DNA from 3 places in the Cedecea sp. NFIX57 genome. Region 1 is predicted to be linked to each of the others. Evidence: riboswitches for the same ligand, from Rfam matches in the RefSeq annotation. Region 1 holds a riboswitch; each other region holds the start of a gene.
The links. A riboswitch is a leader RNA that binds a small molecule or an ion and turns the genes downstream of it on or off. The one in region 1 is predicted to bind thiamine pyrophosphate.

Region 1 (7,605 bases):
ACGTTATCGTATAATTAAAACTTGCACAAATACTTAAATTTGTCCAAGTTTAGATTGTGATATTTTTAAAAAACCAACCATTTCAATGAATTAATAACAGGAAAACGATGTGGGAAATTCCATTTTTCAACAACGAAGCTCGACCCGCCGCGTTTTCAGCGGGCCGTTGGATGAGCATATTGTGGAGGGGGAAAGCGACCCTAGAGGGGAATTATCTCGAGCATAGCGCCCTGCTGCTGCCAGAGCTCAAGCTGCTTTTTACGGGTCGCCGTCAGCTTACCGGAGGTGACCAGCAGCCATTTTCGGTCAGGAAAAATTTCCGGGGCCAGAACGGCTGGCGGAACAGGAAGCACGTCGATACGGTGCCCCTGGCCGGTTCGCCTGAGCGCTTCCAGCCAGATTTCGCAAGGGTCACTCAGATGCCAGCCGGTAATCAGGCAGTTGTCACCGGGCGCTCTTTTATCCCCTTCGAGGCAAAACGAGGTGTAGGCGATAATGATGCCGTCGAGGATCTCGCGCAGGGTCATGATGGCCGGCACGTTAGCCGAGACTTTACTGCGCAGGGGGCGTAGAACCTCCGTCACCAGTTCCGCGCGCGGATATTCCCGACCTGCATCGTAGAGAAGCTGGCGAAGGGATTCAATTTTTCCCTCATTCAGCCGCTGCAGCATACTCTCCTGCAGACCAAGCCAGTTGTTCGCCCGGCGAGTTTCAGGCCGGGCCAGCAGCGGTTTCACCTGACTGACCGGCACCCCTTTTTTCACCCAGTCGAGGATGTTAAGCGCCTGCTGGATATCTTCATCGCTGTACTGCCGGTGGCCGCCATCGGTTCGCATTGGCTTGAGCAGACCGTAACGTCGCTGCCAGGCACGGAGCGTGGTGGCGTTTATCCCGCACAGCCGGGCAAATTCGCCGATGGAGTAAGACATGAGGAGCACCTGATAACCATGAATACTCACAATATACTACGAATTATACCGGGCTGAATGAAGCCCCAGGGGTTTGCCCTCTTTTTTCAATGCACAAACCGAAAACGTTCACCCGGTTACCGGCTTGAATACCCACGTATGATGAAAACCCCGCCAGAGAAAAGTCTGGCGGGGCGTCGACCGAGTAAAGGGATGATTAGCTTAAATCGTGCAACGCTTTATCCAGCGCGTCACTCAGCATAATGTCTTCGAATTTCACCGCCAGACCGCCACGCTGCGGGGTGCAGCACATCACGCCTACCCTGCATGTGTCGAACCCAGGGAAATGCGCCAGCCTCAGTAGCGGCCAGGTTGTGCCGTCAACGGAATACTGCAACCGCAGGCTGTCACCTTTACGGGTCAGGCGCATCCAGAACAGATTCGCATCTCGTGGAAACACGCCGGTTGCCCAGTCGGAATGGCCCAGCGTCAGCACGCTGCCAATGGCAGGCACGCCGTCGTTAAACTCGATGCCCGCTTTTAACCAGTGGGATTCATCCCCCAGCAGCATGATGCCGGCCTGGTCGTAGAGTGCGCTAAATTCAGCGTTGACCTTCACCTGGAAGGTAAAATCCCCCCGCACGTTGCAACCATAAAAATGGCCGGAGAAACGCTCAAAGCCGTACCATGTTTTGCGCCAGAAGTCGGTTTGTTCATCGGTCACCACAGAAAGCGTGCCGTCGCCTTCGCGCCAGACTTTTGGCGCATTGATCCAGTAAAAATCCGTGTGCATAGCCTGACCCTTTCCCTGTTGGATTTAGCGCCAGCCCAGTTCCGGCGCAACGTGCTTGAGAATAGATTCGATCACATGCGCGTTGTAGTCCACGCCCAGCTGGTTTGGCACGGTTAACAGGAGCGTGTCGGCTTCGGCAATCGCTTCATCCTGCGCCAGTTGCTTAATCAGCAGTTCCGGCTCGGCGGCATAGCTGCGGCCGAAAATAGCCCGGGTTTGTGGCTCGATGTAGCCCACCTGGTCGCCTTCTTTGCCGCTGCCGCCAAAGTAGTTGCGGTCGCGCTGGTCCATTATCGCGAAGATGCTCCGGCTAACCGAAACGCGTGGCTCACGCGGATGACCCGCGTCTTTCCACGCGGCACGATAGGCGCGAATTTGCTTCGCCTGCTGGATATGGAACGGCTCGCCGGTTTCATCGGTTTTCAACGTGGAGCTTTGCAGGTTCATCCCTAGCTGCGCCGCCCAAACCGAAGTCGCGTTGGAGCTGGCTCCCCACCAGATACGCTCCCGCAGCCCGGCAGAAAACGGCTCCAGACGCAGCAACCCCGGCGGATTAGGAAACATCGGTTGCGGGTTCGGTTCGGCAAAACCTTCCCCTTTCAGCGCCTCGAGGAACACTTCGGTATGACGGCGCGCCATATCGGCTTCGGTCTCTCCTTCGCCCGGCACATAGCCAAAATAGCGCCAGCCGTCGATCACCTGCTCCGGCGAGCCACGGCTGATCCCAAGCTGCAGGCGGCCCCCGGCAATCAAATCCGCAGCTCCCGCATCCTCCACCATGTAAAGCGGGTTCTCATAGCGCATGTCGATCACGCCGGTGCCGATTTCAATGCGTTTGGTTTTTGCCCCAATGGCCGCCAGCAGCGGGAAAGGCGAGCTTAACTGGCGAGCAAAATGGTGCACGCGGAAGTAAGCGCCGTCCGCGCCAAGCTCTTCAGCGGCAACGGCCAGGTCGATGGACTGCAGCAGCGTATCCGCCGCTGAGCGCGTGCCTGACTGGGCGGCAGGCGACCAGTGGCCAAACGAGAGAAAGCCAATCTTTTTCATCGGATATCATCCTTAGACTCGGAGGTAACCGTCCTACAGTGACAAAATTCCCGCCCCGAGTGCCAGAAAAATATTGCGATACCGCACTAAACGGATCGTCGGTTTCCGTGAGGGCTACGACGGTGCCCGGCGATTGTAATCAAAAAGTAAATGTCGTATAACAGGCACCTCCGAGGGGTGTCCTGTATGGGCTGAGATGGCGCAAGCCGAACCCTTTGAACCTGATCTGGGTCATGCCAGCGAAGGGACGGTCGGCAATCACAGCTCTGTTATTGTCTGTTCATACCTCTGCGCGCCCGGATCTCCATTTACCCAGGAGGTCCTATGTACACCCCACTTTTCGAAAACGGTCTTTACGGTCGATTACGTCAACACGCCGGTCAGCACTGGCAGGATTACGTCGCTCACCCTTTTCTGCAGCAGCTTGCCGTCGGCACGCTGCCTGAAGCCGCATTTAAGCGCTATCTGACTCAGGATTATCTTTTTCTGATTCATTTTGCTCGCGCCTACGCGCTGCTGGTGAGCAAGCTCCGTACGCTGCCGGAAATGCGCGCCGCGACCGCATCGCTGAATGCCATTGTCTCCGAGCTGCCGCTCCATGTGGCTTACTGTCAAGGCTGGGGGCTGGACGAGGCGCAAATGGCGGCGGAGGCGGAAGCGCCGGAAACCATGAATTACACCCGTTACGTGCTGGATATTGGCCATTCAGGCGACGCACTCGATCTGCTGACTGCGCTGCTGCCCTGCGTGGCCGGATATGCAGAAATCGGCCTTGGCCTACTGCATAGCCCCGACACGGTGATGGCAGGCAATCCCTACGCGAACTGGATCCGTAACTATGGCGATGAAGGCTATCTCACCGGCGTGCGGGCCGCTGTGCAGTTGCTCGAAAACGTAGGCCACCAGCGTGGCGCGGAAAGCCGTTTCCCTGAGCTATCGCAGATTTTTACCACCGCGACGCAGCTTGAATCCGCGTTCTGGCAAATGGGGCTGAATGTCTCATGACCGACAGCGCAACTTCGCCGGGCATTCAGGTTCGCGATCTCAGCCTGTGTTTTGGTCAGCAGACCATTTTTGAGCGGCTGAATTTTGATATTCCCGGCGGCAGCTTCGTGGCGCTATTGGGCGCGAGCGGGGCCGGTAAAACCAGTCTGCTTAAAATTATCGCCGGACTGGCGCAGGCCAGTGGCGGAAGCGTGACCTGCAGCGACGGGCAGCCCGTTGCCGGACGCATCGCCTGGATGGGGCAGAAGGACTTACTCTACCCGTGGCTTACCATTGAGCAGAACGTCGCCCTGGGCTCGCGTCTGCGGGGTGAAATGGTCGACAAGCAATGGACCGCGCATTTGATTGAGCAGGTCGGGCTCGGCGGCTATGCCAAAGCCTTACCCGCCTCACTGTCAGGCGGTATGCGTCAGCGTGCCGCCATCGCCAGGACGCTTTACGAAAAGCGCCCGATCGTGCTGATGGATGAGCCTTTTTCGGCGCTGGATGCTATTACCCGCACGGCCATTCAGGACCTGGCCGCCAGGCTGCTGGCAAACAATACCGTGCTGCTGATCACCCACGATCCGATGGAAGCCTGCCGGCTCAGCCACCGCCTGCTGGTCCTCTCCCGCTGGCCTGCGGGCATTGACGATACGCATGTCATTGCCGGGCAACCGCCCCGCGCGCCGGACGATGTGGATCTGCTCCAAAGCCAGGCCGGGCTGCTGCAGCAATTGATGAGGGCGGCCGAATGAAGCCGACTTCAGACACCCATGCTCCCCGCCTGCGCCGTGGGCTGACCGTTTTTGCCGGGCTATTGCTGCTTTGGTATCTGCTTACCCTCGGCAATATTCCCGCTTTTCTTTTGCCCTCTCCCGCTTCGGTAGCGCTGGCTTTATGGGATGGCCGCGATTATCTCGCCTGGCACACGCTGGTCACCGCCTCAGAGATTATCAGCGGGCTAATTCTGGGCGTGCTCCTCGGCGCTGGTCTGGCGCTGGGCATGATGTTTTCCCCCCGCCTGCAGCGCTGGCTGATGCCGCTGGTACTCACCAGCCAGGCAATTCCGGTCTTTGCCCTGGCGCCGCTGCTGGTGCTGTGGTTCGGCTTTGGCATGAGCGCCAAAGTGGCGATGGCGGTGCTGGTTATCTTCTTCCCCGTGGTGTCGTCGTTCTTTGACGGGCTGCGGCGGGTGAATAACGACTATCTGGATTTGGCCCGCACGATGGGGGCTTCACGCTGGGCGCAGCTAAGACACGTCCGACTGATGGCCGCACTACCTGCTTTTGGTTCAGGGCTACGCATGGCCGCCGCCGTCGCCCCCATCGGGGCGATTATTGGCGAATGGGTGGGCTCTGCGGAGGGGCTGGGGTACGTCATGCTGAACGCCAACGCCCGGATGCAAACCGATGTCTGTTTTGCCGCGCTGTTTATTTTAGTCCTGATGACCGTTCTGCTCTGGCTGGCGGTCGATGCCCTGCTGCGGCGGCTGATTGTCTGGTCGCCTGAACATCATGAATAACCGCCTTAATTAAGGAATTAAGAAGATGAAAAAAACGCTGTGTGGCCTGCTGCTCACCGCCGCCTTTGCCGCTCAGGCCTCCGCCGCCGAAAAGCTGACCCTGGTGCTGGACTGGTACATTAACCCCGATCACGCGCCGATTATGGTGGCAGAACAGATTGGCGCTTTTAAGGCTGAAGGGCTGGATGTGAAGATTGTTCCCCCGTCTGACCCGGCTCTGCCGCCGCGCCTGGTTGCCGCCGGGCAGGCCGACCTGGCGATTACCTACCAGCCCCAGCTGCATTTCTTTGCCGATCAGGGTCTGCCGCTGGTGCGCGTCGGAACGCTGATTAATACCCCGCTCAATACGGTGATGACGCTGGATCAGAACATCAAATCGCCAGCGGATCTCAAAGGCAAAAAAATCGGCTACTCCGTCAGCGGTATCGAACAGGCAACGCTTGCGACCATGCTTGAGCATGAGCACGTCAAACCGGAAGAGATGAAACTCATCAACGTCAACTTCCAGCTCACCAGCGCCCTGCTGGCCGGCCAGGTGGATGCGGTGATCGGCGGCTACCGCAATATCGAAGCGCTCGAGCTGAAGCTTCAGGGTAAACCCCCGGTGGTGTTTAACGTCGAGGATTACGGCGTTCCCGCCTACGATGAGCTGATTTTTGTGGCCAACCGTAAAACGGCGAATGAACCGAAGGTCAAAAAATTCTTCGCCGCGCTGAAAAAAGGCAACGAGTACCTGCAGGCGCATCCGCAGGAAACCTGGCAGGCCTTCGCCAAAGCCCATGCGGAACTGAACACTGAGCTGAATAAGCAGGCCTGGCAGGCCAGTCTGCCGCTGTTTGCTGCCGACCCGGCTAAACTCGACCGCGCCCGCTACCAGGCCTACGAGCAGTTCCTTTTTAATAACAAGCTGATCAAGAAAATCACCCCGGTGGATGACTACGCCGTAGAGCTGCACTGAGCCTGATTGCCCGGCTGCCTGCCAACGGGCCGCCGGGCATTCAGTCAGTCAAACCAGGCCTCAATCGGATCGTAATACCGCGCCCAGGCTTTAGGGCCTTCGGCCATTTCGGCATCGGTGAGTAAGGCATACTCCAGCTTCTCGCGCAGGTCCGCCTCATCCATATCAATGCCGATGAAAACAATCTCCTGGCGCGCATCGCCGATGCCCTCTTCCCAGTGCTTTAAAATGTGCCGGAGGCTTTCGGCATCCTGAGGCCACTGTTCGCGGGGAATGCTGGCCCACCACATGCCTGCCAGCCCCTGACGCATCACGCCACCGGCGTGGGACCATGAGCCTGCATGATTAGGGCGACTCGCCAGCCAGAAAAACCCTTTAGAGCGAATAACGCCTTTAAGCCCGCTGTCGGTCACCATCTGGAAACGCGCCGGGTGGAAGGGGCGCCGGGCGCGAAAAACAAAATTCCGAATGCCGTATTCTTCAGTTTCCGGCGTATGCTCTCCGCGCAGCTCCTTTAGCCAGCCCGGTGCCTGAGCGGCGGCATCGAAGTCAAACAGCCCGGTATCCAGAACCTGATCAAGGCTAACCTGACTAAACGCCGAAGTGATGATTTTTGCCCGTGGGTTAAGGGAATACAGCACGGACATCAGGCGGCGTTTCTCTGCCTCGCCAATCAGATCGGTTTTGTTGAGAACAAGCACGTCGCAAAATTCTATCTGGTCAATCAGCAGGTCAACCACGGTGCGTTCGTCCTCTTCACCCATGGACTCGCCGCGAGACTGAATGCTGTCGTAGGATTCATAATCACGAAGGAAGTTAAAGCCGTCCACCACCGTCACCATGGTGTCGAGCCGGGCGATATCGGACAGGCTTTCGCCTTTGTCATCCACGAAGGTGAAGGTTTCCGCCACGGGCAGCGGTTCGGAAATACCGGTAGATTCGATGACCAGGTTATCAAAACGCCCTTCCCGGGCAAGCTGGCTGATTTCCACCAGCAGGTCTTCGCGCAGCGTGCAGCAAATGCAGCCGTTGCTCATTTCCACCAGTTTTTCATCGGTGCGCGTCAGGCTGGAGCCGCCCTCACGCACCAGCGCGGCGTCAATATTCACCTCGGACATATCGTTGACGATCACGGCCACCCGCCGCCCTTCGCGGTTATTTAATATGTGATTCAACAACGTGGTTTTTCCTGCCCCCAAAAAACCGGAGAGCACGGTAACGGGCAGTTTCTTTGACCGATTGTTGGCCTGTGTTAACGATGACATTGCAACTCCTCACTGACTGCGCAGTTATTATTGATATGTTATAACATAGCAACAATGAATGGCATTGTCATGCCGGAGATAAAAACCGGGCGTAGAAATGAAAAAAGCCAGCTAGTGCTGGCTTT
Region 2 (7,605 bases), 140 kb from region 1:
CGACACCATCGGTGCGATGGCCACGGCTATCTGCGGCGCACTGAACGGCGTGGAAAGCATCGACCCGGCGTTAAAACAGGAGCTGGATGAAGAGAACCAGCTCGACTTCACGCGCTACAGCCGCATCTTTATGGCTTACCGCCAGCAAAGAGAGGCCAGCCATGAAGCCAAATGAACTGCTGAGCAAACTGCCCCAGCTCCAGGCTCAGCGCCCGGTTTGCGTGCTCGGTTCGGCGGTGATTGACGTCATCGCCGACGCCTATGCCCTGCCGTGGCGCGGCTGCGATATCGAACTGCATCAGCAAGGCGTGAACATCGGTGGCTGCGCGCTGAACATCGCCATCACGCTTTCACGCCTCGGCATCGCCTCGCAGAACGCGCTGCCGATTGGCCAGGGAACCTGGGCCGATATTATTCGCAACAGCCTCGAAAAACAGCACATCCGCAGCGAGATCCACACCGATGCGGGAGACAACGGCTGGTGCCTGGCGCTGGTCGAACCCGACGGTGAGCGCACCTTTATGTCGTTTCGCGGCGTCGAGCACCAGTGGAGTCAGGCCTGGCTTGACGGCCTGAGCATCCCGCCAGGCAGCCTGCTGTCGCTCTCTGGCTACCAGCTTGCCGGGCCGTGCGCGGAACTGCTCGTTGGCTGGCTGGAGTCGCTGGAGGCAATTACGCCGTTTATCGACTTTGGCCCGCGTATCGCGGATATTCCGCAGCCGCTGCTGGCGCGGATTATGGCCTGCAAACCGATTGTTTCGCTCAACCGTCAGGAAGCGGCGATTGTTGCCGAATGGCTTGAAGTCGATCCTGAAAACATCGAAGCGATCTGCCGCGCATGGCAGACCCGCTACGCCAGCCCGCTGATCGTTCGTTTAGATAAGGACGGCGCGTGGTTTGCGGACGGCGATAATATGGGGATCGCTGCGCCCTTCCCGACCACCGTCGTGGATACCATCGGCGCGGGTGACAGCCACGCGGGTGGCACAATTGCGGGCCTGGCAGCAGGCTGGAGCCTGGAAGAAGCTGTCAGTCTCGGTAATGCGGTAGCCAGCTACGTGGTTGGCCACCGGGGCGGGGACTGCGCGCCAAAACTCGCACAGCTCGAGCAGGCCTTACTCCTCGCAGACGAAAACGTATAAGTCGCTGCGGCAGTGGCTGATGCTGTACTCAATGGGCCGGTTATGCGGGTCGAACGCCACCTGTTTGATGACCAAAACCGGCACCGGCGTTTCCAGTTTGATGTGTGACTGGAATTCGCTGTCCGGCATTCTGGCGCTCACCCGGCTGCGGGTGCGCTGCGGAATAATGTTCTGGCTGCGGAAATAGTCGTACAGCGAAACGCCAATCTCATCCGGGTCGGCAATCAGCCCGGTCGGCACGTAAGACTCTTCGATAGACACCGCATCTTCATCCACATAGCGAATACGCTTTAGCAAAAAGACCTCGCTTTCCGCCGGGATCGCGAGCTGTTCCGCCACGTCTGCCGGGCATTTCACCACGCGTTTGTTCACCCACAACGTGTTTGGCTTTTTACCCCGGAGCACAACCTGCTGCGAAAACCCTCTGGCCTCTTTCAGTGAATACTCAAACGTGGCGTTAATTTGCGTCCCGTAGCCGCGCGAACGTGTTACCACACCTTCATCTTCCAGCGCCTGCATCGCCTTGCGCACGGTAATGCGTGACACGCCCGTAAGCTGGCTGAGATCCCGCTCCCCCGGCAGGATATTACCCTGCGGCAACAGGCCCGCGCGCACGGCATTTTTTACCGTTTCAACAAACTTGAGGTACAGAGGAGCGTTATCCGGGGCGGCAAAGCGCTGTTTGAGCTGTTCAACTAACTGGTGATGAGCCTGTTCCATGGTACGCAATTGTCCGGCAAGGAAGATGAAGCCAGTATAGTACCACTGGTATTATGCTGGCTAAAAACTTCTCTCTTAACCGACAGTTACCACCACTCGTGAAAATGATGCACCGGGCCGATACCGTGCCCGACTTCCAGCGAATCCGCCTGCGCCAGCGCTTTAGACAACCAGATTTTTGCGGCAGCCACGGTTTGCGCCCAGTCATCATGACGGGGGCGCAGCGCCGCCAGCGCGGCGGATAAAGTACAGCCTGTGCCGTGGGTATTTTTCGTCTGCACACGCGGCGCGGTAAAACGCTGGACATCGTGGCGGGTAAACAGCCAGTCCGGGCTTTCTGCATCGTCGAGGTGCCCGCCTTTAATCAGTACAGCCTCACAGCCCATTGCCAGCAGCGCTTCTCCTTGTTCACGCATCTCTTTTTCACTGCGTGCATGGGGCGCATCCAGCAGCGCTGCCGCTTCAGGGAGATTGGGCGTGATCAGCGCGACATGCGGCAATAGCTTCCGACGTAAGCTTTCCACCGCCGACGGGGCCAGCAACGGATCGCCGCTCTTCGCCAGCATCACCGTGTCCAGCACCACGTTTTTCGCCTTATAGAAGGCCAGCCGCTCTGCTACAGCTTCAACGATATCGGTTTCTGCCAGCATGCCGATTTTTGTGGTGTCGATGCGCACGTCGCTCAGGACAGAATCTAACTGCGCCGCCACAAACTCAGGCTCAATACGGTAAACGGACTGCACGCCACGGGTATTCTGCGCCACCAGCGCGGTGATGACGCTAGTGCCATAAGCGCCGAGCGCCGAGAAAGTTTTCAGATCGGCCTGGATACCCGCCCCGCCGCTTGGATCGGTTCCGGCGATGGTTAATACGTTGATGCGTTTCATACCAGCACCTCCGCGTTCAGCAGATAAAGGGCGTCGAGGAAGGCTGGGGTAAAACTGCCCGGCCCACGGCTGGCGGCGATGGCCTGCTCGCCAGCAAGCGACATAAAGCGGCAGGCGCTGGCGACGTTGTCCAGCCTGTCCCCCGGCAATGCAGAGCACGCAGCCACCACGGCGGAAAGCGCACATCCGGTGCCGACCACACGCGTCATTAGTTCTCCCCCGCCGGTCACGGCAAGCGTTCGCTCGCCGTCGGTGACGTAATCAGTTTCTCCGGTTACGGCAACCACCGCGCCGGTTTCACGCGCCAGCTTTTGCGCAGCCGGAATAGCCGAAAGCGCATCATCGGTGCTGTCTACGCCACGGCCTCCGGCCTGCTCGCCCGCTAACGCCATGATTTCAGACGCATTACCGCGAATGGCGGCGGGTTTCAGTTGAATAATTTCGCGGGCAAAACGCGTGCGGAAAGCCAGACCGCCCACGGCGACCGGGTCGAGCGCCCACGGCGTTCCGGCGCTATTGGCGGCGTGAATCGCGGCCAACATCGCAGCCGAACGTTCTGATGTCAGCGTGCCAATGTTGATCAGCAGCGCGCTGGCAAGCCCGCTAAACTGCGCCGCTTCTTCGGCTTCAATCACCATCGCCGGGGCAGCCCCAAGCGCCAGCAGCACGTTAGCGGTAAAGGTTTGCACTACGTCATTGGTCATGCAGTGAACCAGCGGCGAATGCTGGCGGAGATGGTGTAAAACAGAGACGGCGGTCGCGCCGGGCAGCAGGTCAGGTTGCATAACGGTAAGGCTCCTGTCCGGCGTGAAAGAAGGGACGCCGGACAGGCATCTGACTTCCCTACGCTGGCATTATCCAGATCAGGTGGTACGGGTATTTCTCAGCCTTCACAAAGAAGGGCACCCCGAGTCATTTACAGCAATATGTTGTGATTAATGCAGGTCATTAATCCGTGAGGAGGATGGTAATGCCAGCAGGAAGTCTTGTAAACGGCAAAAGCGGCGCTTTGCGGGTTTTACGTAGCGGGCCTGGCTGGACGGAGGGCGATTTGGAGAAGAGATCATTCCGGCGAATTTGGCCGCACTAAACGGTCCTGTCATCGCATACCCTATGCGTCACTGGACTTTCAAACGTAAGCTCACCTGCCCCGGTTGTAACAGCCATGTAAGCGTTCGGACACCAGCACAAGTGATGAATGTGAACGGCCTGTTTTAGCCATTTTAAACACTTTCAACTAAGAATTTTCTTATGATTTAGATCAAGGATCGCATTGTCACATTCCGGGATAGTTCATCGCCGTTATCAATGCATCAAATAATGCATTGGCACTTTTAAAATTATTTATGGCGAGAGAAAAATGAAATCCATTAACGTTGGTCAATCACTGGCCGTGGTATTGAGTATTTTCGTGCTTTCGGCTGCTGCCCGGGCCGATATGGTGAGTGATTTCTATAACAGCATGGTGAATAAAACGATTACCTGGCAGGACGCTAATGCCCGTTTTGAAAGTATGGATGCAACGCAACAGCAGGCTGTGCGAGATTATGACCACGCCCATAATACAAACTTTACGAGTGATTTTGTGAGTGGGATTACCACCACACCGCATCTGGATGGCGACCATTCAGAACCTGTAACTCCCCATCTCGATGCCCCCCATTCTATCGTCGCCAGCACGCTTACGCCTTCAAAGACGACGGTTGTGGACCCGGTAGTGCCGCCCATAGTGGACAAGAGTAGACACCTGGACAGCACGGCAACAGATGCCGACCGCCAGGCAGCCAAAGATAAGGCGATGATCGAATATGTCCAGTCTCAGGTAAAAAATGGCGTTGATGGTAAAAACGGGACCAATGGTATTAAAGGCACAAATGGCCTGACGACCACCGAAACGAAACTTGATACGGCAACGCAGGCACGCGTATCCACTAACGCTAACAATATTTCTTTAAATACTGAACGCGCAGAAAACAATACCCGCCTGATTCAGGATAATAGTCAATCGATAGACAAATTAAATAATGGATTTTCTGCATTAAAAGATGAGGTTAACAATAATCAAAAAGAGGCCAACGCGGGTATCTCTGGCGCGATGGCAATGAGCAATATACCGCAGGTGATGAATAATCAAACCGTGGCTATAGGGGCAGGTATTGGCGGCTATGAAGGCGAAAATGCTTTAGCCGTGGGCGCCTCTACACGTATCGGAAATACTGTTGTTGTGAAAGCCACCGTCAGTGACGATACAGAAAACAATGTGGGTTACGGTGCGGGGTTATCTGTAGGCTGGTAAGTTGTTCCTGGCAACATTTACTTCGCTAAAACCACTGCTAAGCTCTATTTCAGCGCCTTTACAAAGGCGCATTTTTGGCAGTCGGGGCTTTGGCCCGGCAGGGATCGTTCCAAAAAACACAGTGGTCAGATAACAATATGAAATATATTATTTTAATCGTCATTATTATTTCAGTGGTCTATGTGCATTACCGCGGCAAGATTCGTTTTCGTTTCTGGCGACAGCTGTCGGACCATTCAACGTTTACCGCCCCACTTAACGGTTTTATGTATCTTTTCTCCAGGGTGCCGAATACGCCCTATTTAACGCCAGAAACCTTTCCCGAGCTAACAACGCTGCGGGAAAACTGGGAAGTGATTCGCGACGAAGGTATGCATCTGCAACAAATGGAGCAGATAAAAGCCGCAGAAAAATTTAACGACGCCGGTTTCAACTCCTTCTTTAAAACAGGCTGGAAGCGCTTTTACCTGAAATGGTATGAAAATGCCCACCCGTCAGCCAGCTTACTGTGCCCGAAAACCACCGAACTGCTGCGCACCATTCCGTCCATCAAAGCTGCGATGTTCGCTACCCTGCCCGACGGCAGCCGCCTGCCAAGACACCGGGACCCGTATGCCGGCTCGCTGCGTTTTCATCTTGGACTTGCGACCCCGAATGACGATCGCTGCTTTATTGAAGTGGACGGACAGCGCTATAGCTGGCGGGACGGCGAAGGCGTCCTGTTCGATGAAACCTATATTCACTATGCGGAAAACACCAGCGGCGAAAATCGCCTGATTCTGTTCTGTGACGTGGAAAGACCGATGCGTTATCGCTGGGCTCAGGCGGTTAACCACTGGCTCGGGCGCAACCTGATGAGCGCCGCCTCGGCACCCAACGATGAAAATGACCGCATCGGCGGGATCAACCGCGCTTTCCGCTACATCTATCAGATTCGTATCGTCGGCAAGAAGTTAAAAAGCTGGAATAAAACGGTGTATTACATCGTGAAATGGATCCTGTTTGGCGGGATTGCCGTGCTTATCTGGCGGGCGTTTTAGTTTCAGCCTTCATGAAACAGAAGAGCCTTTGCAGTAATAGCAAAGGCTCTTTATCCGTTATCAGGCCAGCGACGCGATCTGGTTTTTGGCATCGGCGATTGCGGCACTTTTCGCTTCGTCGCCACGGCCCAGGTTTTCTGCGCGGATAATGGTCACGTCGGTCAGGCCAATAAAGCCCAGCACCGCTTTCAGATAGGATTCCTGATGCTCGAGGAATGCCGCCGGGCTGTCGCCGGTGTACTGGCCGCCGCGCGATGAAGCGATAAATACTTTTTTGCCTTTTGGCAGCAGGCCTTCCGGGCCGTTGGCACCGTACTGGAAGGTGCGCCCGGCCACACAAACACGGTCGATCCACGCCTTAAGCTGGGATGGAATAGAGAAGTTGTACATCGGCACGCCAATGACAATCACATCCGCGGCGAACAGGTCGTCAATAAACGCCCCACCGGCAGCAAGATCTGCGCCCAGCTCAGCGTCGGTCACTTCCGCGCCCTGGAAAGCGGCAATGTGCTTGTCGGACAGGTGCTGAGCCGGGGACTGCACCAGGTCGCGATAAATCACGGTGGCACCAGGGTGTAGCGTTTTCTGGCGGGCAACAATCTCCGCCGACAGCTGGCGGCTGACGGAATAACCGCCCAGAACACTGGTATCAATATGCAGGATAGTCGACATCGTTTTAGCCTCTGAAATGGAGCCTGGTTTAGGGGATAAGCGCGTTAAGAGTTTTTTTAAAGCCGTTAACATAGGTGTGCTCAATCTTTAAGATTCGCTGAACATGGCTGTCACTATGCCACCGCCTTTCCCACCCGAATAGCCGTTATATTTCGATGTAATCCATCGCCAAACCCGATACATCTTCGCCAATGACAAAGCCATGCCGAAGGGCTATATTGCGCTTCACCCCTTCACTACCAGGCAGGAATCACAATGCTGGACGGTATTTCGCTGGACCAACTTCGCACGTTTATTGCCGCCGTCGACGAAGGCAGCTTCTCCGCGGCCGCCCGCAAGATGTACCGCGCCCAGTCGGTGATCAGCGATTTGATTAAAGGGCTGGAAGCCCAGATTGGCGTGCAGCTGTTTGACCGTTCCGGCCGCTACCCAAAGCTAACGCCTGAGGGGGAAGTGCTGCTGATCGACGCCCGCTGCATTGTTTCTGGCGTTGATTTTATGAAGGCGCGAGCGCGCGGGATGTCATCGGGGCTGGAGTCAGAACTCTCGGTGGTAGTGGACGTTTTCTTCCCGCTGGAGGCGATGACTTCGGCGGCCAAAGCCTTCCGCGAACAGTTCCCCGGCACACCGCTGCGCCTGTTTGTTGAGGCGCTGGGCGGTGGCTACAAACCGGTGCTTAACGGCAGCGCGGGGATTGGTATTCTTGGCTCACTGCCGGATATGCCGGCCTCGCTGACCGGGGAGCGTCTGACCGGCGTTTCTCTGGTAATGGTAGCCGCGCCCGATCACCCGCTGGCGCAGTTCGAGGGTATGGTGCCAAAAGCAGAGCTGACCAAACACGTTCAGCT
Region 3 (7,605 bases), on a different contig from region 1:
GATCGCCAAAGCCGGTTTGCTGGCAAAACATGGCGTAGTTCGGGTACATACGCTCGCACAAAGAAGCCATAAAAGTGACGTGCTGCCAGCTTTCCAGCTTCTCCAGGCGTAAATGAATAGGGTTCTGTAACATGACGGTGTCTCAAAGACGGAAAATTAGCGGCAGTTTACCTGAATCACCTGCCGATTGCTTGCAGGCGCTTAAAAGCCGGGCGCCCGGAGGCAACGGCATCGGCCCAACGGGTTGGCTCCGGCAGACGGTAACCGGCTATGCAGCGCTCGACCCATGTTAATGCGCCGTCGAGGCTTACGCGGTGCCCGGTAGAAATAAACAAAGGATTACAGCGTTTTTTACTGCGCCAGACCCACGCCAGTTGCTCGCCTTTGTCCATCAACGGCGCACGAGCGCCGGGTTCTTCCCCCAACGGTTCAAACTTCCCGCACAACCGCTTTTTCGCCACGCCAATCGTCGGCACATCCACCAGCAGCCCAAAATGGCTGGCAACCCCTAAACGACGGGGATGCGAGATGCCGTGTCCGTCCACAAACACCAGATCGGGCTTCTGTGAAAGCATACCCCACGCCTCAAGCAACGCGGGATATTCGCGGAAGGATAAAAAACCGGGGATATAAGGCATGGTGGTGGCAATTCTTGCCACCTGATATTCAACCAACTCAAGAGACGGATAGCTCAACAAAACGATGGCCGCGCGGGTGACGTCTCCGCCTTGTTCAAACCCCACATCGGCCCCGGCGATCAACCGCGGTGGATCCTGCTCAAGGCGATCTTCGCGGATCACTTTTGAGGCCAGATCCAGCTGTTGCTCTCGCAGTACGGTGAGATCCATCTCTTGCTACCTTAAGCGCGGTGATATTGCGTAGACAGGCGATGCACGGCTTCCACAAAGACGCCTGCATGCTCTGGCGGAACGTCCTGGTGAATACCATGCCCAAGGTTAAAGACGTGCCCTTCCCCCTGCCCGAAACCTGCCAGAATGGTGGCAACTTCTTCTTCGATGCGTGCCGGCTGAGCGTAGAGCATGGAAGGGTCCATATTCCCCTGCAGCGCGACTTTATGACCTACGCGGCGACGTGCATCTGCAATATCCGTTGTCCAGTCGAGGCCCAGTGCATCACACCCGGTTTCCGCCATCGCTTCAAGCCACTGCCCGCCGCCTTTGGTGAACAACGTCACCGGCACACGGCGGCCATCGTTTTCACGCAGCAGGCCATCGACGATTTTGTGCATGTAATAGAGCGAGAATTCTTTGTAATCACGTCCGCTCAGCACGCCGCCCCAGGTGTCAAAGATCATCACCGACTGCGCGCCCGCGCGGATTTGCGCATTCAGGTACAGCGTCACGCTCTGCGCCAGCTTGTCCAGCAACAGGTGCAGCGCTTTCGGGTCGGCAAACATCATTTTCTTAATCACGGTGAAGGCTTTGCTGCTACCGCCTTCCACCATATAAGTGGCCAGCGTCCACGGGCTGCCGGAGAAGCCAATCAGCGGCACTTCGCCCTTCAGTTCACGACGAATCGTGCGCACCGCGTTCATCACGTATGCCAGCTCGCCTTCCGGATCGGGAATCGGCAGCTTTTGAACATCGGCCAGGCTTTGAATCGGGGAGCTAAAGCGTGGGCCTTCACCGGCTTCAAAGTACAACCCAAGCCCCATCGCGTCCGGGATGGTCAGAATGTCCGAGAAGAGGATCGCCGCATCAAGCGCATAACGGCGCAGCGGTTGCAGGGTGACTTCGCAGGCCAGCTCAGCATTTTTGCACAGCGACATAAAGTCACCTGCCTGAGCGCGCGTCGCCTTATATTCCGGCAAATAACGCCCTGCCTGGCGCATCATCCACACCGGGGTGACATCTACCGGCAAGCGCTGCAGGGCGCGCAGGTAACGATCGTTCTTCAGTTCAGTCATTTTTACCTTTCCTTTAGCTGTATCGCCGCAGTCTATCATTCATAGTCCGCGCGACACAGGGCGACGGTATCTTCAATTAAGCGGCGTGCTACGGTGCCCGGCGGCGGTAATAGCGGCAGTTGGTCATAGCGATACCAGCCCGCATCCAGCAGTTCTTTCGGGTCAATTTTGATTTCGCCGCTGTGGTAATCCGCCATAAAGGCGGTCATTAGCGACTGCGGGAACGGCCAGGGCTGGGAAGTCACGTAGCGCAGGTTTTTCACCTGAATACTGCTCTCTTCCATGACTTCGCGCGCTACCGCCTGCTCCAGCGTTTCGCCGACTTCGACAAATCCGGCCAGCACGGTGTAAACGCCGTTGCGATGCCGCGTGTGCTGAGCCAGCAGGATATGATCGTCCTTACGGATAGCGACAATAATGCAGGGGGCAATTTGCGGGTAATACCGTTCCCGGCAGTGCCCACAAAGCATCGCCCATTCACTTTTGCTGAAATGCATTTCATGGCCGCAGTAACCGCAATACTTATGCGAGCGATAAAACTCGGCCAGTTGAACGCCTCGCCCGGCCAGTTGGAACAGGCCCACATCGCGATCAAGGAGCTGGCGCAGCGAGCCCATGTCCGAACGGCGGTTTTCACGAATCAGCCAGACGGGTTCACCTTCCCACTCACCGATATCCAGAGCCCGGCTGCCCACAAGCTGAAATTCTTCCGCGCTGCCGTGAGGTAAGTCACCCTGTGGCAACCATATTTTTTGCTCATGGCTGACTATCCACCAACCATGATCTAAGTTTTGAATAACACGTTCCATAACCTGGTGCACATCCCCGTGTTCACTGATATAAACAATTAGTTTTTACTTTTTTGGGTTAGTTTGCGTTCAATCTTTTAACTCACGGAGTCTCAATCATGCTGAACCAGTTAGCCAATCTGACTGAGCGCGTTGGTGGTAGTAATGAGTTAGTTGACCATTGGCTGCAGGCCCGTAAGCACCTGTTGGTCGCCTATTACAACATGGTCGGGATCAAGCCTAACAAGGAATCGCACACCGCGCTCGACGAAAAAGCGTTAGACAATTTTTGCCACGGCCTGGTGGATTACCTCTCTTCCGGTCATTTCAGTATCTACGAGCGAATCATCAGCAACCTGGAAGGCAGTAGCCCGCTGCTAAGCGCAGCTCAGCTCTACCCTCAACTGGAAGCCAACACCCAGCAAATCATGGACCTCTACGACTCCCACCTGGAAAACGCCATCGACCGCGACAGTTGGGTCGAGTTTCAGCAGGCGCTGTCGGAGATTGGCGAGTGCCTGGAGTCCCGCTTCACCCTTGAAGATAAACTAGTCCTCCTGGCTATTGATAACAACCTCGACGGCAGCGCCAGCGATCCTGCCGGGCTGGCAAGTCCGGCTTGAGTTGTTAGCTATTAACGAGTAATTTACAACTTTCCCACCGCAAGGTGGGATCATTCTTGTCGGAGTGCCGAGTGCGTTAAGCACCGGCTGAGACCGTTAATTCGGGATCCGCGGAACCTGATCAGGTTAGAACCTGCGAAGGGAACAAGAGTAATTCTGTCTTTGGGTACACCCGTTTTCGGGCGATCCATATCCATTACTCCTTCCGTTGTCCTGACAAGCCATATCCTGACTAAACCTGGAATGAGCTATGTCTGCATCTGAAAACAAACCTGGCCGTCGTGAACAACGCGCCGCCGCCCAACACTTTATCAACACGCTTGAAGGTACCGCCTTCCCTAACTCCAGACGCATCTATCTGACCGGGTCACGCGAAGATATCCGCATCCCGATGCGCGAAATCCAGCTCAGCCCAACGCTCACCGGTGGGAGCAAAGATGCCCCGCAATATCAGCCGAACGACGCGGTGCCCGTCTACGATACCTCCGGTCCTTATGGCGATCCCGACATCTCAATAAACGTGTTACACGGGCTATCTCCCCTACGCAGCGCCTGGATTGCCGACCGGCGTGACAGCGAAGCACTGGATGAACGCAGCTCCGCTTACACAAAAGCGCGTCTTGCCGACGACGGCCTGGACGAATTGCGCTTTGAAACTCAGTCCAAACCTCGCCGGGCAATAGCCGGACAATGCGTCACCCAGTTGCATTACGCCCGCAAAGGGCTTGTCACCCCGGAGATGGAATTCATCGCCATTCGCGAAAATATGGGGCGCGAGCGTATTCGTGATGCCGTCCTGCGCCACCAGCATCCCGGCGAAGGGTTTGGGGCCCGCCTGCCGGAAAACATCACGCCGGAGTTTGTCCGCGATGAAGTCGCCGCCGGGCGAGCAATTATTCCCGCCAATATCAACCACCCGGAATCAGAGCCGATGATTATCGGCCGCAATTTCCTGGTGAAGGTCAATGCCAATATCGGCAACTCGGCGGTGACCTCCTCCATTGAAGAAGAGGTGGAGAAGCTGGTGTGGGCCACTCGCTGGGGGGCAGACACGGTGATGGACCTCTCCACCGGCCGCTATATTCACGAAACACGGGAATGGATCCTGCGTAACAGCCCGGTGCCCATCGGCACGGTGCCCATCTACCAGGCACTGGAGAAGGCGAACGGTATCGCTGAAGACCTGAGCTGGGAGATGTTCCGCGACACGCTGCTGGAGCAGGCAGAGCAAGGCGTGGATTACTTCACCATTCATGCGGGCGTGCTGCTTCGCTATGTCCCGATGACCGCGAAGCGCCTGACAGGAATTGTGTCGCGCGGTGGATCAATTATGGCGAAGTGGTGCCTGTCCCACCATCAGGAAAACTTCCTGTATCAGCACTTCCGTGAAATCTGCGAAATCTGCGCCGCCTATGACGTTTCCCTTTCTCTGGGCGATGGCTTACGTCCGGGCTCCATCCAGGATGCCAACGACGAAGCTCAGTTTGCCGAACTGCATACGCTGGGCGAGTTGACCAAAATTGCCTGGGAGTACGATGTCCAGGTGATGATTGAAGGCCCGGGGCATGTGCCGATGCAGATGATTCGCCGCAACATGACCGAAGAACTGGAGCATTGTCACGAAGCACCTTTCTACACCCTTGGTCCGCTCACGACCGATATCGCGCCGGGCTATGACCACTTCACCTCCGGCATTGGCGCCGCCATGATTGGCTGGTTTGGCTGTGCGATGCTTTGCTACGTCACGCCGAAAGAGCACCTCGGCCTGCCGAACAAAGAGGACGTTAAGCAGGGGCTGATCACTTACAAGATTGCCGCTCACGCCGCGGACCTGGCCAAAGGGCATCCGGGCGCGCAAATACGCGACAACGCGATGTCCAAAGCACGCTTTGAATTCCGCTGGGAAGATCAGTTCAACCTGGCGCTCGACCCCTTCACCGCCCGCGCTTACCACGATGAAACCCTGCCGCAGGAATCCGGCAAAGTCGCGCATTTCTGTTCCATGTGCGGCCCGAAGTTTTGCTCTATGAAGATCACCCAGGAAGTGCGCGACTACGCCGCAAAACAGGCGAGAGATGCTGGCATGGAAGATATGTCTCAGCACTTCCGCGCCCGGGGCGGTGAAATTTATCTCAGACAAGAGGAAGCATAATGTCCAGACTCATTTTCCCAGCCACGTCACGCAGGCTGGGCCTTTATCCGGTCGTCGACAGCGTGGAGTGGATCGAACGCCTCCTCGGGGCGGGCGTCAAAACCATCCAGCTCCGCATTAAAGATAAACGCGATGCAGACGTTGAAGCTGACGTCATCGCCGCCATTGCGCTGGGCGAACGCTACAACGCTCGCCTGTTCATCAACGACTACTGGCGACTGGCCATCAAACACGGTGCTTATGGCGTACATCTCGGCCAGGAAGATATGGATGTCGCCAACCTGGCGGCAATAAGCGAAGCCGGGCTTCGGCTGGGGCTTTCAACCCACGACAACATGGAAATGGATCGCGCCTTAAGCGCGAACCCGTCCTACATTGCGCTGGGCCATGTCTTCCCTACCCAAACCAAGCAAATGCCCTCCTCCCCGCAGGGGCTGAATAAGCTGGCAGAACATATCCAGACGCTGGGTGATTATTCCACCGTCGCCATCGGCGGGATAAGCATCGATCGTGTGCCTGCCGTGTTAGCCACCGGCGTGGGCAGCGTCGCCGTCGTCAGCGCCATTACGCAGGCTCCCGACTGGCGTATCGCCACGGCGAAGCTACTCGAACTGGCAGGAACCGGCGATGAATGATGCGGATTTTATGCGCTACAGCCGCCAGTTGCTGCTGGAAGACGTGGCGATTGAAGGGCAGGAAAAACTGCTGTCCAGCACGGCGCTGATCGTCGGTCTGGGTGGCTTAGGTTCACCCGCCGCGCTGTATCTCGCCGCCGCTGGCGTAGGCAAGCTTATCGTCGCGGACGATGACAAGGTGCATATCAGCAATCTCCAGCGCCAGATCCTGTTCACTTCAGAAGATATTGAGCGCCCGAAATCCTCCGCAGCCCACCAGTATTTGCAGCGCCTGAACCCCGGCGTAAAAATTGTTCCTCTGGCAGAGAGGCTGACGGGTACTTCTCTGACAGAAGCCGTGCGCGAGGCCGACGTGGTGCTGGACTGCAGCGACAATATAGCAACCCGCCAGGCGGTCAACACCGCCTGCGTAGCCTCGAATACACCTCTTATCACCGCCAGCGCCGTCGGTTTTGGCGGCCAGATGATGGTCCTGATGCCGCCCTGGGAACACGGCTGCTACCGCTGTGTCTGGCCTGACGAGAGTGAACCCGAACGCAACTGCCGCACCTCCGGCATCATTGGCCCGGTCGTGGGCGTGATGGGTACCCTTCAGGCGCTGGAAGCCATTAAATTGCTGACCGGCATGGCGCCTGCTGCTGGCGCTTTGCGCCTGTTCGATGCCCGGCAGCACAGCTGGCGCACGCTGGCGATGCAAAAATCAACCACCTGCCCGGTCTGCGGAGGCCACGATGCGCATTCAGTTTAACGATGAACCTCTGGAATGTACGGCTGGCCTGACGCTCGCAGCCCTTCTGGCCCAGCTTGATCAGGGCAAAGCTGGCGCGGCGCTCGCCGTTAATCAAACCATTATCCCGCGCGACCAGTGGAGCAATCATCTGCTGCGCGAGGGCGATACCATTCTGCTGTTTCAGGCAATTGCCGGGGGCTGACATGTTACAGATTGCCGATAAAACCTTTTCCTCTCGCCTGTTCACCGGCACCGGAAAATTCTCCTCCAGCCAGATGATGAGCGACGCGATTCGTACTTCTGGCTCACAGCTTGTCACCATGGCAATGAAACGCGTGGATTTACGTGGCCATAGTGATGACATTCTTCTGCCGCTACAGCAGGCGGGCGTGCATCTGCTGCCCAATACTTCCGGGGCGAAAACAGCAGAAGAAGCTATTTTTGCAGCCCAGCTTGCCCGCGAAGCGCTGGGAACAAACTGGGTTAAGCTGGAAATTCATCCTGACGCCCGCTATTTACTTCCGGATCCGATTGAAACGCTGAAGGCCGCCGAAACGCTGGTCAAACAGGGGTTTGTGGTGCTGCCTTACTGCGGCGCCGATCCCGTGCTCTGCAAACGTCTGGAGGAAGCCGGTTGTGCGGCCGTGATGCCGCTTGGCGCGCCCATCGGCTCAAATCAGGGTTTGCAAACCCGCGCGCTGCTGGAAATCATCATTGAGCAATCCCGCGTGCCGGTTGTTGTCGATGCGG

Region 2: another riboswitch for thiamine pyrophosphate. It lies ahead of thiM (hydroxyethylthiazole kinase); the one in region 1 lies ahead of B9Y90_RS05415 (TenA family protein).
Region 3: another riboswitch for thiamine pyrophosphate. It lies ahead of thiC (phosphomethylpyrimidine synthase ThiC); the one in region 1 lies ahead of B9Y90_RS05415 (TenA family protein).

Annotation. Positions count from the first base shown of each region.
Region 1 covers NZ_FXAS01000005.1:67,922-75,526, forward strand. Annotated here, with positions in the region: gene B9Y90_RS05400 (MerR family transcriptional regulator) at 201-929, opposite strand; gene B9Y90_RS05405 (DUF1349 domain-containing protein) at 1,126-1,701, opposite strand; gene B9Y90_RS05410 (LLM class flavin-dependent oxidoreductase) at 1,726-2,748, opposite strand; TPP riboswitch at 2,912-3,013, shown strand; gene B9Y90_RS05415 (TenA family protein) at 3,073-3,753, shown strand; gene B9Y90_RS05420 (ABC transporter ATP-binding protein) at 3,750-4,490, shown strand; gene B9Y90_RS05425 (ABC transporter permease) at 4,487-5,257, shown strand; gene B9Y90_RS05430 (ABC transporter substrate-binding protein) at 5,283-6,215, shown strand; gene zigA (zinc metallochaperone GTPase ZigA) at 6,260-7,480, opposite strand.
Region 2 covers NZ_FXAS01000005.1:209,405-217,009, forward strand. Annotated here, with positions in the region: gene B9Y90_RS06045 (ADP-ribosylglycohydrolase family protein) at 1-175, shown strand, start outside; gene B9Y90_RS06050 (PfkB family carbohydrate kinase) at 162-1,142, shown strand; gene B9Y90_RS06055 (GntR family transcriptional regulator) at 1,116-1,862, opposite strand; gene thiD (bifunctional hydroxymethylpyrimidine kinase/phosphomethylpyrimidine kinase) at 1,949-2,749, opposite strand; gene thiM (hydroxyethylthiazole kinase) at 2,746-3,534, opposite strand; TPP riboswitch at 3,573-3,669, opposite strand; gene B9Y90_RS06070 (YadA C-terminal domain-containing protein) at 4,110-5,045, shown strand; gene lpxO (lipid A hydroxylase LpxO) at 5,183-6,085, shown strand; gene B9Y90_RS06080 (FMN-dependent NADH-azoreductase) at 6,146-6,757, opposite strand; gene B9Y90_RS06085 (LysR family transcriptional regulator) at 7,013-7,605, shown strand, end outside.
Region 3 covers NZ_FXAS01000041.1:17,113-24,717, reverse strand. Annotated here, with positions in the region: gene B9Y90_RS22895 (YjaG family protein) at 1-133, opposite strand, end outside; gene nfi (deoxyribonuclease V) at 177-848, opposite strand; gene hemE (uroporphyrinogen decarboxylase) at 860-1,927, opposite strand; gene nudC (NAD(+) diphosphatase) at 1,963-2,736, opposite strand; gene B9Y90_RS22875 (Rsd/AlgQ family anti-sigma factor) at 2,835-3,338, shown strand; TPP riboswitch at 3,389-3,499, shown strand; gene thiC (phosphomethylpyrimidine synthase ThiC) at 3,589-5,490, shown strand; gene thiE (thiamine phosphate synthase) at 5,490-6,125, shown strand; gene B9Y90_RS22860 (HesA/MoeB/ThiF family protein) at 6,118-6,873, shown strand; gene thiS (sulfur carrier protein ThiS) at 6,857-7,057, shown strand; gene thiG (thiazole synthase) at 7,059-7,605, shown strand, end outside.